DNA from 3 places in the Thalassolituus sp. UBA2009 genome. Region 2 is predicted to be linked to each of the others. Evidence: predicted binding sites of a transcription regulator. Region 2 holds the regulator's gene; each other region holds the start of a gene.

The links. Region 2 encodes sigma-54, which starts transcription at its own class of promoters, with help from an activator protein. Its sites were predicted from a motif close to TGGCACNNNNNTTGCTNT; they were not measured.
Region 1: ytfE (iron-sulfur cluster repair protein YtfE) is a predicted target of sigma-54. The motif match lies at 2,265-2,282, and genes of this name have one in related genera.
Region 3: glnL (nitrogen regulation protein NR(II)) is a predicted target of sigma-54. The motif match lies at 1,875-1,892, and genes of this name have one in related genera.

The regions. Positions count from the first base shown of each region.
Region 1 is NZ_DDCJ01000051.1:6,824-11,054, forward strand. Features, by position in the region: gene B3P58_RS05550 (nitrous oxide reductase accessory protein NosL) at 17-565, shown strand; gene tatA (twin-arginine translocase TatA/TatE family subunit) at 579-734, shown strand; gene mog (molybdopterin adenylyltransferase) at 815-1,348, opposite strand; gene ytfE (iron-sulfur cluster repair protein YtfE) at 1,527-2,222, opposite strand; gene norR (nitric oxide reductase transcriptional regulator NorR) at 2,404-3,948, shown strand; gene B3P58_RS05575 (HesA/MoeB/ThiF family protein) at 3,964-4,231, opposite strand, start outside.
Region 2 is NZ_DDCJ01000069.1:26,251-30,481, reverse strand. Features, by position in the region: gene B3P58_RS08825 (HPr family phosphocarrier protein) at 16-285, opposite strand; gene rapZ (RNase adapter RapZ) at 291-1,163, opposite strand; gene ptsN (PTS IIA-like nitrogen regulatory protein PtsN) at 1,197-1,661, opposite strand; gene hpf (ribosome hibernation-promoting factor, HPF/YfiA family) at 1,665-1,967, opposite strand; gene B3P58_RS08805 (RNA polymerase factor sigma-54) at 2,000-3,499, opposite strand; gene lptB (LPS export ABC transporter ATP-binding protein) at 3,628-4,231, opposite strand, start outside.
Region 3 is NZ_DDCJ01000058.1:96,241-100,471, forward strand. Features, by position in the region: gene ntrC (nitrogen regulation protein NR(I)) at 1-670, opposite strand, end outside; gene glnL (nitrogen regulation protein NR(II)) at 673-1,749, opposite strand; gene B3P58_RS06495 (DUF4124 domain-containing protein) at 2,075-2,605, opposite strand; gene B3P58_RS06500 (methyl-accepting chemotaxis protein) at 2,692-4,231, shown strand, end outside.

The DNA of each region.
Region 1 (4,231 bases), on a different contig from region 2:
TATAAAGGATAAGTTCATGAAAAAAGTACACTCCATCATTTCTGTTGCTGCCCTGATATTCAGCGCATTACTGGCAGGCTGCAGCCAGCCAACCAACAGTGAAATCACCACACATTCACCGGTCGCCTTTCACTCATCAGATGAATGCCACGTGTGCGGCATGGCCATCACCCGCTTTCCCGGTCCCAAAGGCGAAGCGATATCGGGCAATGGTGCTACCAGAAAATTCTGCTCATCCGCCGAGATGCTGCACTGGTGGTTACAGCCTGAAAATCAGGTTCAGCAAATGACGTTATACGTTCACGATATGAGCCGCAGCGACTGGAACAGACCGGATGATGCACATCTGATTAATGCCATGCAGGCGTTTTACGTTGTAGCCCCCGATATGGCAGGCTCAATGGGCACGCCAATCGCCAGCTTTGCCAATAAGGAAAGTGCAGCATTGTTTGCCTCTGACAGACAAACCAGCGTGATGACGTTCGAGCAGCTGAAAGAAGCCCTGCTGCAACATCAGCAAATGATGGGCGAAAACCATTCCGAAGATCACAGCATGCACCATTAAGGCGGTACGTATTATGGGAATAAGTCCATGGCAGTTACTGATCGTACTGCTGATTGTAATCGTATTATTTGGCAGTAAACGGCTGCGCTCTCTGGGAGGTGATCTTGGTGGTGCGATCCGGGATTTTCGTAAAGCCGCCAATAAACAGCCAGAAGATAACGAGCAATAATCCGGGCCTGTCCGGATGCCGGCAGGCAGCTTCTGAAAATAAATAAAAAGCTGCTATGCCGGCACAAAAACAGAAAATAATCAGCTCGCCGGACGGAAAATACTGATGACCTCCGGATTACATTCCAGATAGGGCCCATCCATAAGATCAATACAGTAAGGTACAGCGGGAAATACCGCATCCAGACACTGACGTATTGCTTTCGGCTTGCCCGGCAGATTAATAATTAATGATTGTTTTCTGAGGCCCGCAGTCTGACGTGAAAGAATGGCGGTAGGCACATATTTCAGAGACTCCATGCGCATCAGCTCACCGAACCCCGGCATCATACGATCACAGACCGCCTCGGTTGCCTCCGGCGTCACATCACGCAGAGCAGGCCCTGTACCTCCGGTAGTAATTACCAGACAGCATTTTTCCTCATCCACCAGCTCACACAGTGTTTCTTCAATCTGTGGACGCTCATCGGCGATCAGACGATAAACCGCTTCCCACTCACCGGATAAATATTCCGTTAATGTTTCACGGATAGCCTGACCCGAAATATCTTCATAAATACCGGCACTGGCTCTGTCGCTGACCGTCAGAATGCCGATACGGATTTTTTTCTGCATGATAACTCCTGAAGTTTTCCGGAAATTCAGTAACAGGGGTAAATATACAACGATATACCGCCGCTATCAGTTATTGTTATGCGGAAACCTGATATGAACAATTAAGGCGTTTCTTAAATCACTGAGCAATCCGTACGAAGACTGGGCCGATTCGCACCGGCCCCTCGCAGATTTTATATTACTGGCAGCTGCCGCAGCAGTCTGAAGACGTTGCTTTAGGTGGTACAAACAGAAAATAATTTTCCAGCGTGATGTGCCGCATAAGATCGTCCACCAGCGTCTGCAGGCCCAGATACAGCGAGCGCCAGCTGTTACAGGCACCCGCCGGAACTTTCATATTATTGGTCAGACTGCACAAACGGTTAATGGCTTCCAGATGTTCCAGGTGCTCATCCTGCATCACATTAATCGGGCCATTCGGATAAATTCCCCCGGCCAGCATCGGAAACAGAATCTGCTCTTCTTTCATCATATGGCTTTCCAGCTCATGACTCATATCGCGCAACAGATCAGCGAGTCCGGACGGACAGTTGGCGGAATCGCTGTGCACCCGTTCAACTTTTGCAGCCAGGAAGATCAGCTCCGGTAACTGCTCACGATGGCGGGCATGGTAACGCTCCAGGATGTGACCGATCAGTTTCATGCGGGGTTCTTTGCCCCAATCAATGGCGGGATCATCATGATGGTGTTCGGTCATTTCAAGTTCAGCCAGACCGGCCGCCACCTCTTCCGGATCAAGTCCCTTATGTTCCAGTGCCTGCTGCAAGCTCACCATGCCCTGATTGCAGAAATTAATATCCAGCTGACGTAACAAAGCAGAAGCACCGGGAATGGTTGTGGCAATATCACTCAGAGAACGATTCAGAATTTCCATAAACTCTCCTGATATATAAAGGTTTTGATTCAACAGAAGTGATCAGCAAGATGCAGGCCAGCCGCCAGAGCGCATACTTGCTGCCGGTCAACAGAGAGTGGGTATAAATAACCCGGATATTCCCTGTAAAATCTACACTTTGGTAAATACCACCAAGCACATACCAACACAGAGACCTCTCATGCCCGGACAACAGCTGCTTACGGAACTCATCAAAGATATGCCGGCCGGCGAACGCTTTGACCATATCGTTAAAAGTATCCGCACCAGCTTTAACTGTGGCGCTGTCGCTCTGCTGCGCTTGCAGGGTGAGTATCTGCGTCCTGTCGCCGTCTCCGGTCTGGTTACCGAAGCGCATGGCCGTAAATTCAGTCTGGCTCAGCACCCACGCCTGTCGGCCGTTATGACCACCAGCCATGCTCTGCGCTTTCCGCCAGACAGCCCGTTACCCGATCCCTATGACGGCCTGCTGGAGACTCAGCCCGGGGAAGCATTGCCGGTGCATGACTGCATGGGAACCAGCCTCTGGCTGAACGGTGAGCGCTGGGGCGCCCTGACCCTCGACTCTCTGACTCCGGGCACCTTTGACCAGAGCCGCATTGACGAGCTGGACAGCTATCGCCCGGTACTGGAAACGGCCATCCGTATCAGCATGCTGGAAGAAGAAATACGCGGTCTGCGCCGTGTCCGGCTGGATGGTGCCGGCAATATCGCCATTGGCACCGAAGCCGACAATGAAATTATTGGCAACAGCAGTGCCATCCGTCAGATTAAAAAAGAACTCGAAGTAGTTGCGGCCTCCGACCTGCCGGTACTGCTGCTGGGAGAAACCGGTGTCGGTAAAGAAATCTTTGCCAGCTACACACACAGGCTGTCAGCACGCGCCGCACGGCCAATGGTATACATCAACTGTGCGGCACTGCCGGAACACCTCGCTGAAAGTGAATTATTCGGCCATGTTAAAGGCGCATTTTCCGGTGCCACCAGCGACCGCGCCGGGCGGTTTGAAACCGCAGATAAGAGCACACTCTTTCTTGATGAGGTCGGTGAACTACCGCTGCCGGTACAGGCCAAGCTGCTGAGGGTTTTGCAGAATGGTGAAATTCAAAGACTGGGCAGCGATAAGACCCGCCATGTGGATGTCCGTATTCTGGCCGCGACCAACCGCAACCTGAAAGAGCAGATTACCGAAGGCGCATTCCGGGCCGATCTGTATCATCGCCTGTCTGTTTATCCTATCCCGATTCCTCCCCTGCGTGAGCGCGGGCAGGACATTCCTCTGCTGGCCGGGCATTTTCTGGAATTAAACCGCACCCGCTTAGGGTTGCGCAGCCTGCGCTTATCGGCCGATGCCGAGGCAGCACTGCAGACCTATCCATGGCCCGGCAATATCCGTGAGCTGGAGCATGTTATCAGCCGTGCAGCCATCAAAGCGCTGAGCCGGGGAGCACAACGGCACGATATTGTGACTCTGGATTGCCGTTCACTGGATCTTGAGCTGCCAACCTCCCGTCACCATGCACACGCAACAGGCGAAGACAGCAGTGATTCATTACTGAAAGCGGTGCAGGGAATGCCAATGAAAGAAGCCGTTAAATACTTTCAGCAGACTCTGGTTCTGCACGAACTGCAGCAACAGCAAGGCAGCTGGAGCAAAACCGCACGGGCTCTGGGTATGGACCCGAGTAATCTGCACAAGCTGGCACAGAAGCTCGGGCTTAAATAAACCGTACCGCTTTACTCAGGACTGAGCAGCGCAATCGGCACAGTCCGGGCGGCGGGTAATCCGCCATTCATGAAAGCGGCTGGCACGGGCATCAAACGACAGCAGCCGCCCACACAGAGACTCACCGGCAGCGCTCAGCAGCTTCAGGGCTTCCACCGCCTGTAACGTACCGATAACTCCTACCAGAGGCGACAGCACGCCACTCTCACTGCAATTACGCTGGTCCGGCTGCACATCCGGATACAGGCAACGGTAACAGGGGCTGTCGGCCCGGCGCGGATCA
Region 2 (4,231 bases):
GATTGTTTTGCCGGGCTATTCTTCTTCGTCAAAACGTCGGTTAATAAGATCAATCAGGGCTGCCAGTGCGTGTTCAGCATCCTGGCCTTCAGCATGGATATGAATGTTGGTGCCTTTGCTGGCGGCCAGCATCATCACCGCCATAATGCTCTTACCGTCGACCATGCGGTCGGGGTAACCGACTTTGATCTGGCAGGAATAAGCAGCGGCTGTGGAAACCAGCTTGGCGGCTGCGCGGGCGTGCAGGCCCAGCTTATTGACGATGGTGATTTCGGTGCTGGTCATCCGTATCAGTCCTGATGAATGTCGGCACTGCCCAGCTCGCGGTGGCGGACCTGAACATTGCTGTAATGATGACAGAATTCTGCCTTAAGTTGCTCTGCCAGGTAAACGGAGCGGTGCTGCCCGCCGGTGCAGCCGATGGCAATGGTCATATAGCTGCGGTTGGCATCGACAAAGGCAGGCAGCCAGCGCTGAATAAACCCGCTGATGTCCTGCTGCATTTGTCCGACCTGAGGCTCCCGGGCAAGGAAATCAATGATTGCCGGGTCGCGCCCGGTAAAGGCGCGCAGTGCCGGGTCCCAGTAAGGGTTGGGCAGGTTGCGGACATCGAATACATAATCGGCATCAATCGGGATGCCATGCTTGAAGCCGAAAGATTCAAACAGAATGGCGATGTCGGTGCTGGTTTTATCCGCCACCCGCAATTTGATCAGGCTGCGCAGCTCATGCACAGACATGCTGGTGGTATCCAGCGTCAGATCGGCAAGGTTGGCGATAGGTTCCAGCAGCAGGCGCTCTTTATCGATGGCTTCGGCCAGAGATGTGCTTTTGCTAGTTAGTGGGTGCTTACGCCGGGTGGAGCTGAAGCGCTGCAGCAACACTTCTTCGCTGGCGTCGAGATAGACGACATCCAGCTGGTATTCTTCGCTGGGCAGCTGGTGCAGTACATCGTGGATATTGTCGAAGGCATGGGGCAGGTTGCGGGCGTCAACACTGACGGCGACTTTGGCCAGTTTTTCTTCGCTTTCGGTCTGGCGGGCCAGCGCTGGCAACAAAGCGACCGGCAGGTTATCAATGCAGTAGAAGCCCAGATCTTCCAGTACGTGCAGAGCACTGGATTTTCCTGAGCCGGACCGGCCGCTGATCACCACTAAACGCATTGCTGTGCTCCTCCATTGCCCGTTGGGCTGATGTCAGCCCGGTTGTCCGCTCAGCGCCCGCTGATAAAACCGTTGCGCATCCGGCGCTTTGCGCAGTGCCTCGCGGTAGGCCGGCTCGCTGAAGTTGCGTGCCAGCATCGCCAGAACCTGCAGGTGCTGTTCAGTAGCTTCTTCGGGAACCAGCAGAGCAAACACCAGATCGACCGGCTTGCGGTCAATGGCGTCGTAATCCACCGGCTCCACCAGACGCAGCAGTACGCCCATCGCCTGGTCGCACTGCTTCAGCCGGCAGTGGGGAATGGCAATACCTTCGCCAATCCCGGTGCTGCCGAGGCGTTCACGGCTGAGTAATCGCTCGTAAATATCGTCGGCAGAGCTGTCGCTGAGTTGTTCTGCGATAAAACCTGCCAGGTACTCCAGTAATTTCTTTTTACTGGAAACCGGAGCATCTATCAGACTGCGTTCCGGTGTGAGGATATCCTCGATGCGAATGTCCATTAATCAGCCTTGTCCGTGTTGCCGCGCCACCAGTTTTTCTTTGTGTTTCAGTACCTGACGGTCGAGCTTGTCGGTCATCTGATCGATTGCGGCATACATATCATCGTGCTCAGCGCTGGCGTGCAGGTCGGCACCGCTGACATGGATGGTGGCTTCGGCAATCATGCGCTCTTTAATAACGGTCAGGGTTACCTGGCCGTTGGTAATGTTGTCAAAGTGGCGTCCCAGCTTGGACATTTTTTCGTCTACGTACGCTTGCAGAGATTCGGTAACGTCAACGTGGTGACCGCTGATATTAATCTTCATGTCCAGACTCCTTGTTGCTGGCTTGTTGTTTTTTAAATCAATTGTTTACGTTCGTTCGAAGGCGGAATCATCATAGCCTCACGGTATTTGGCTACCGTGCGCCGTGCCACCTGAATGCCTTTTTCACCCAACACTGCGGCGATTTTGTTGTCGCTCAGCGGTTTGCGGGCATTTTCTTCAGCAATCAGTTTTTTAATCATGGCACGGATTGCGGTGGAGGAACATTCGCCGCCGCCATCGGTACTGACATGGCTGGAGAAAAAGTACTTCAGCTCGAAGATTCCGCGAGGCGTATGCATGTATTTCTGGGTGGTTACCCGGGAAATGGTGGATTCATGCATACCAACGGCTTCGGCAATATCGTGCAGCACCAGCGGCTTCATTGCTTCTTCGCCCTGTTCGAAAAACTCGATCTGATACTCGACGATTTTGGTGGCTACTTTCAGCAGGGTTTCGTTGCGGCTTTGCAGACTTTTGATAAACCAGCGCGCTTCCTGCAGGTGGTCGCGCAAGAAGGCGTTGTCGGTGCTGTTATCGGAACGGCGTACCAGTGAGGCGTAATCGGCGTTAACGCGCAGCTTGGGGGCGATATCCGGATTCAGCTCAACCCGCCATTCGTCGCGGATATTGCGTACCAGTACGTCGGGCACCACGTATTCGGCCTGCTCGGCACTGATGCCGGCACCTGGCTTGGGATTCAGTTCTTTAATCAGCCGCAGCACGGCTTTAAGGTCTTCTTCGCGCAGCTTGGTTTTGCGCATCAGCGTTGGGTAATCTTTGCTGCCCAGCAGCTCGATATAATCGCGGATGACCATTTTGGCTTCGTTCAGCCATGGGGTCTCAGCCGGCAGTTGCTGCAGTTGCAGCAGCAGGCATTCACGCAGGTCGCGGGCAAAAGCACCGGCCGGATCAAACTGCTGCAGGCGGTGGAGGACGGCCATGACTTCGTCTTCTTCGACGTCCAGAGCCGGGTCCATGCTTTCCAGAATGTCTTCGACGGTGGTGTGCAGATAGCCGTCGTCATCCACGCCGTCGATCAGCATCAGGGCGATCTCGCGGTCGGTATCTGACATAGGAGTCAGATTGAGTTGCCACAGCAGATGATCCTGCAGATCTTCGGTGCTGGCGTGGCGCGAGTCGTAATCGAAATCGTCGTCGATGGCGTTACTGCTGCTGCCGGAGGCAACGTTGGCGGTGGTCTGGTAGGTATCTTCCCACTGACTGTCGACCGGCAGGTCGTCGGGGAGTTGTTCCTGTGACCACTGTTCATCCAGCTCGGGTGTGTCGTTGTGGCTGTCGTCCTGATTGCTGACTTCGTGGCTGGCGCTGACTTCGTGGTCGCTGTTACGGGACAGGTCGGGCAGGTCATCGTGCTCGTGTTCTTCTACTTCGAGCATCGGGTTGGAATCGAGGGCTTCCTGAATCTCCTGCTGCAGATCGAGGGTAGACAGCTGAAGCAGGCGGATGGCTTGTTGCAACTGAGGGGTCATGGTCAGGTGCTGACCCATCTTTAACTGAAGAGACGCTTTCATAAAAGTTCAGTAATCACTCAGTATCGGCATAGTCTGTGCATTATACGCCAAGCGGTAAACCTTGGAATCTTTTGTGCATCTTCCTTTGCTTTGGATCATCAGCCACTTCCCTGCAGCAGGGCTTGCCATCACAGGCGGAAATCCTCACCCAGGTACACTTTGCGTACCTGCTCGCTGGCCAATACCTGTTCAGCGGTGCCTTCGGCGATGATATGGCCACCCCCGACAATATAGGCTTTCTCACAGATAGCCAGAGTTTCCCTTACGTTGTGGTCGGTAATGAGTACGCCGATGCCACGTGCTTTGAGCTGTCGGATGATGTCCATGATGTCAGCTACAGAAATCGGGTCAACCCCGGCGAACGGCTCATCAAGCAGAATAAAGGACGGCTCAGCCGCCAGCGCGCGGGCAATCTCGACCCGGCGTCGTTCACCACCGGATAAGGCCATGCCCAGACTGCTGCGGATATGCTGAATATGAAACTCATTCAGCAGCTCTTCCAGTTTTTCCAGACGCTGTGCACGGTTGAGGTCTTTGCGGGTTTCGAGAATGGCGAGAATATTATCGGCCACACTTAATTTGCGGAAAATGGAGGCTTCCTGCGGCAGATAGCCAATGCCTTTCTGCGCCCGGCCGTGCATCGGCAGATGACTGATGTCTTCGTCGTCAATTTTGATGCGGCCTTTGTCGGCCTGCACCAGATTCACAATCATGTAGAAACAGGTGGTCTTA
Region 3 (4,231 bases), on a different contig from region 2:
GACGCTGACCGCCGGCACCGGTAAAGGAGCCTTTTTCGTGGCCGAATAATTCTGATTCGATCAGGTCTTTGGGAATAGCCGCCATATTCAGGGCAATAAACGGCTGCGCCGAACGTGGGCTGTGTTTATGCAGGGCATGGGCAACCAGTTCTTTACCGGTACCGGATTCACCGTTAATTAATACGGTAATATTGGATTGCGACAGGCGGCCAATGGCACGGAAAACTTCCTGCATGGCCGGCGCTTCGCCAATAATTTCATGCTCTTCGGTTTCTTCTTCGCTTTGCGGCGCATTGGCATTTAATTCGGCGAAGTGTGCAATCGCACGATGAATCAGGCTGACTGCTTCATCCACATCGAATGGCTTGGGTAAGTATTCAAACGCACCCTGCTGATAGGACGATACCGCGCTTTCCAGGTCGGAATGGGCGGTCATAATAATTACCGGTAAATCCGGGTGAGCTTCATGAGCATGACGTAATAACGCCAGACCATCCATGCCGGGCATCCGGATATCGGAAATAATGGCATCCGGATGTTCTCGCTTTAACGCTGCCAGTGCCGGCTCCGCCTGTTCAAAGACGCGGGTGGTGATATTGGCCTGTTCCAGAGCTTTTTCCAGAACCCAGCGGATTGATTTGTCGTCGTCGATAATCCAGACAGTGCTCATAGTTATTCCAGAGGTAAATAAATAGAGAAGACGGTTTTACTGGCATCACTGACAAACTCAATGATGCCGTTCTTCTGATTGATAATGGATTGCGAAATCGATAATCCCAGCCCGGTGCCGTCGGCGCGGCCGCTGACCATCGGGTAGAAAAGATTTTCGCGTAATTCTTCGGGAATTCCCGGGCCGTTGTCGCTGATATCGATCTGTGCGACCAGACGGTGACGATGATGGCCAATGGTAAACTGGCGCACCGTGCGGGTGCGTAAACTCAGTTGTGGCTGTGCCAGTGGCGGCTGTGCTTCGAGCATTGCCTGCATGGCGTTGCGGCAGATATTCAGCAGGGCCTGAATCAGCTGACCTTTGTCGGCCTCAAGCTCCGGAATGGATGGATCATAATCGCGCTCAATATTGATGCGGCCGGCCGATTCAACATCGATCAGCTGGCAGACACGTTCCAGCACTTCGTGAATATTAACCTGTTCCTGTTTCGGAATCTGGCGCGGGCCGAGCAGACGGTCGACCAGATCACGCAGGCGGTCGGCTTCTTCGATAATGATGTTGGTGTATTCCTTCAGCTCGGCCGAAGGTAATTCACGCTCCAGCAGTTGCGCGGCACCGCGGATACCACCGAGAGGGTTCTTAATTTCGTGGGCTAGTCCGCGTACCAGCGAGCGGGTGGTTTCCTGTTTGGCGATCAGCTGCTCTTCGCGGCTGATGCGCATCAGCCGGTCACGCCCCTGCAGCTCGATCAGCAGCGAAGGCAGGCGGCTTTCCGGATGGGATACCGGGCTGACACTGTAATCCAGCGTCATTTGTTGCTGATTGTGCAGCTGAATAGTGGCTTCACGTTTGGTATAGGAGTGGCCGGTAATAATCGCCTGCTCCAGCGCGCTGGTCGCTTCTTCAGATTCGATGGCCAGTTCAAAAAAGGGCACGCCCAGACAGCGCTTGCCACTCATTTCCAGCAGGGCTTCGGCTGCGGGGTTCATATAAAGAACGGTCAGATCGGCGTCCAGCAGCAGAACACCGGTATTCAGGTGTTCCAGTAAGCGTTGATTGATGATCGGGCTGGCCAGCATGCTTGTCTCCGTTTGCTGCCTGTAAAAACGCCGCGTGAGGCGTGGGTCAGACCGCACCACCAGTACTTATCCAGAGGGCAGTCGTGGCCATCTGTCAGGCCGCTAAAACATTGTGCAACTGGCTTTCAGCAAAAACTGAGCCATATATCAGAGGTCATGGGAGGGATGCACAATATTAGCGCCGGGGTAGGCGATTCATGTTGCTAAGTCGAACATGAACGAACATACAGGAGAATTAAGTGCACAAAAACAGTGCTTAGCAGTATTTTTGTGCTCGAATTTGGTGCTTTGGTTTTAAGGCCAGTGCCGGCCGCGTTAACAGGCCTTAGCGGCCTGAACGGTTCAGAACCGAAGCGCGCTGAACATAAATGGTCACCAGATTACTGCTGATAATGGTGTTGCCGGCTTTATCACGCACGACCAGTTGCAGGCCATGCTCGCCACGGCTGAGGTTGGTGAGCTGGAAGGATGTCTGGCGTCCCTGACGTAACACTTCGCCGTTATCCAGCAGATAAAGTGTGTCGGCCTCGCGCAGGCCGGGACTGAGTACGCCGGACACCTCAACATTACCGGCGAAACCGGTCGGAATATCCTGACCATTGCTTGGGGTGATAATACTCAGACTGGTGTAGTTAAAGCTGGGTTCGTTCACCTTGGCCGGCTGGTGTGCACTGGGGGGAGGCACATAGGCGGGGATGGACGGCAGCTCTTTAACCGCATGTTTTTCGGAGTTCTGTCCCGGCTTATCACTGAAGATGACGTTACCGTTAGCGTCGCGGCTGATGTACACCTCGGTCGCCAGACTGGTGCAGGCTGTTAATAAAAGAATGAGTGACATCAGTGTCTTCTTTGTCATGGTAATCCTGCTGTGCTGAGGGCGGTTATCCGGAAGAGTCAGGAATTCTCACTAGACTGAAAATAATCACCTTCCGGGCGTATTCTATGTTAATTCGTAAACAACTCTGGCTGGCCGGTGCATCTTTGCTGCTGGGCGCTGTTCTCTGTATCTACCTTCTTACCCACTATCTTGCCGAGCCACGTTTGTATCAGCAAGCGCAGGATAGTGCGCAGCTGCGGGTCGAGGGCATTGCTGCCGAAATCCATGGCGTACTGCAGGCCACAGCATCACTGACGCGCAGTATGGCGGCACTGGGTGCAACACTGCCATTGGATGAGACAACATTTATTACTCATTTACGCGATCTGGTGGACGAATTTGGTAATGGTGCCATTGCCGGTGGCGGTATCTGGCCAGAGCCGCAACGTCTGGACCCGGCGCGGGAGCGTGCCTCGCTGTTCTGGGCGCGTGACAGTCAGGGTCGTCTGCAACTGCTGAACGATTATAACGATCCGGCGGGGTCGGGTTATCACAACGAGGGCTGGTACAGCATCGGGCGCACGCTGGCGCCGGGGCAGTGTGCCTGGTCGGAAGCCTATGCCGATCCGGTATCCGGCACGCCAATGGTCACCTGTACCGTGGCTATTCGTCGTCAGGGAGAATTCTGGGGTGTTGCCACTGTCGATCTGATGCTCAGCGGTCTGGGTAAATTACTGCAGGGGCATCGCGAAATTGCTCAGGCTTATCCCTTTGTGGTTGATCAGACCGGTACCGTGGTCGCTGCACCGGGTCTGCGCGCGCAGTCTCTGGACATGAAAACACTGGATGAACTGGCCTCCAAAGACCGCAGCCTGGCACCGCTGAAAACACTGCTGAGTGCCGGCCGCAGTGGCGTTGCTGTACCTGCCGGCGTGGTGCCGGACGACGAGGCTTTGCTGGTTCTGAGCAGTCTGGAGGAACAGCATTGGCAGGTGGGCATGCTGTTGCCGCAGAGCGTTGCTCTGCAGACCATGAGTGCACTGTCGCTGATGCTGTATTCCAGTCTGGTTCCGCTGATTCTGCTGTTTGTGCTGGTGATGATTGTCTTTGGCCGGCAGATTATCGGCTGGCTGGAAGAAACCACGGCGCAGGTCCGCAGTCTGGTTAACGGTCAGATCAGTACCCGTCTTACCGTCAGCCGTGATGACGAAGTCGGGCGCTTACGTCAGGCGGTAAATGATTACGCCGATTATCTGGGCGGCATCCTCCGTAACATCAGCACCGAAGCCGAAGGTATCCGCACAGGTGCCGATGGTCTGAACGGTCTCAGCGATACCCTGACCCGCCGCGCCCATGCCCAGCTGGATGAAAACAACACTCTGGCAACCGCCGTTAGCGAAATGGCTTCCAGCGCCAAAGAGGTGGCCCAGAACACCGCCACCGCCGCGCAGACCGCCAGCGAAGCGCGCACCGTGGTTGATCAGGGGCAGCGGGTGGTCACCGAAAACAGCGAAGCCATTGGCCGGCTGGCCGATGCGCTGAGCAATGCTTCGCAGGTGATTGAACGTCTGGCCACCGATTCGCAGCAGGTCGGAGCCGTACTGGCGGTGATTAAGGCTATTTCTGAACAGACCAACCTGCTGGCGCTGAACGCTGCTATTGAGG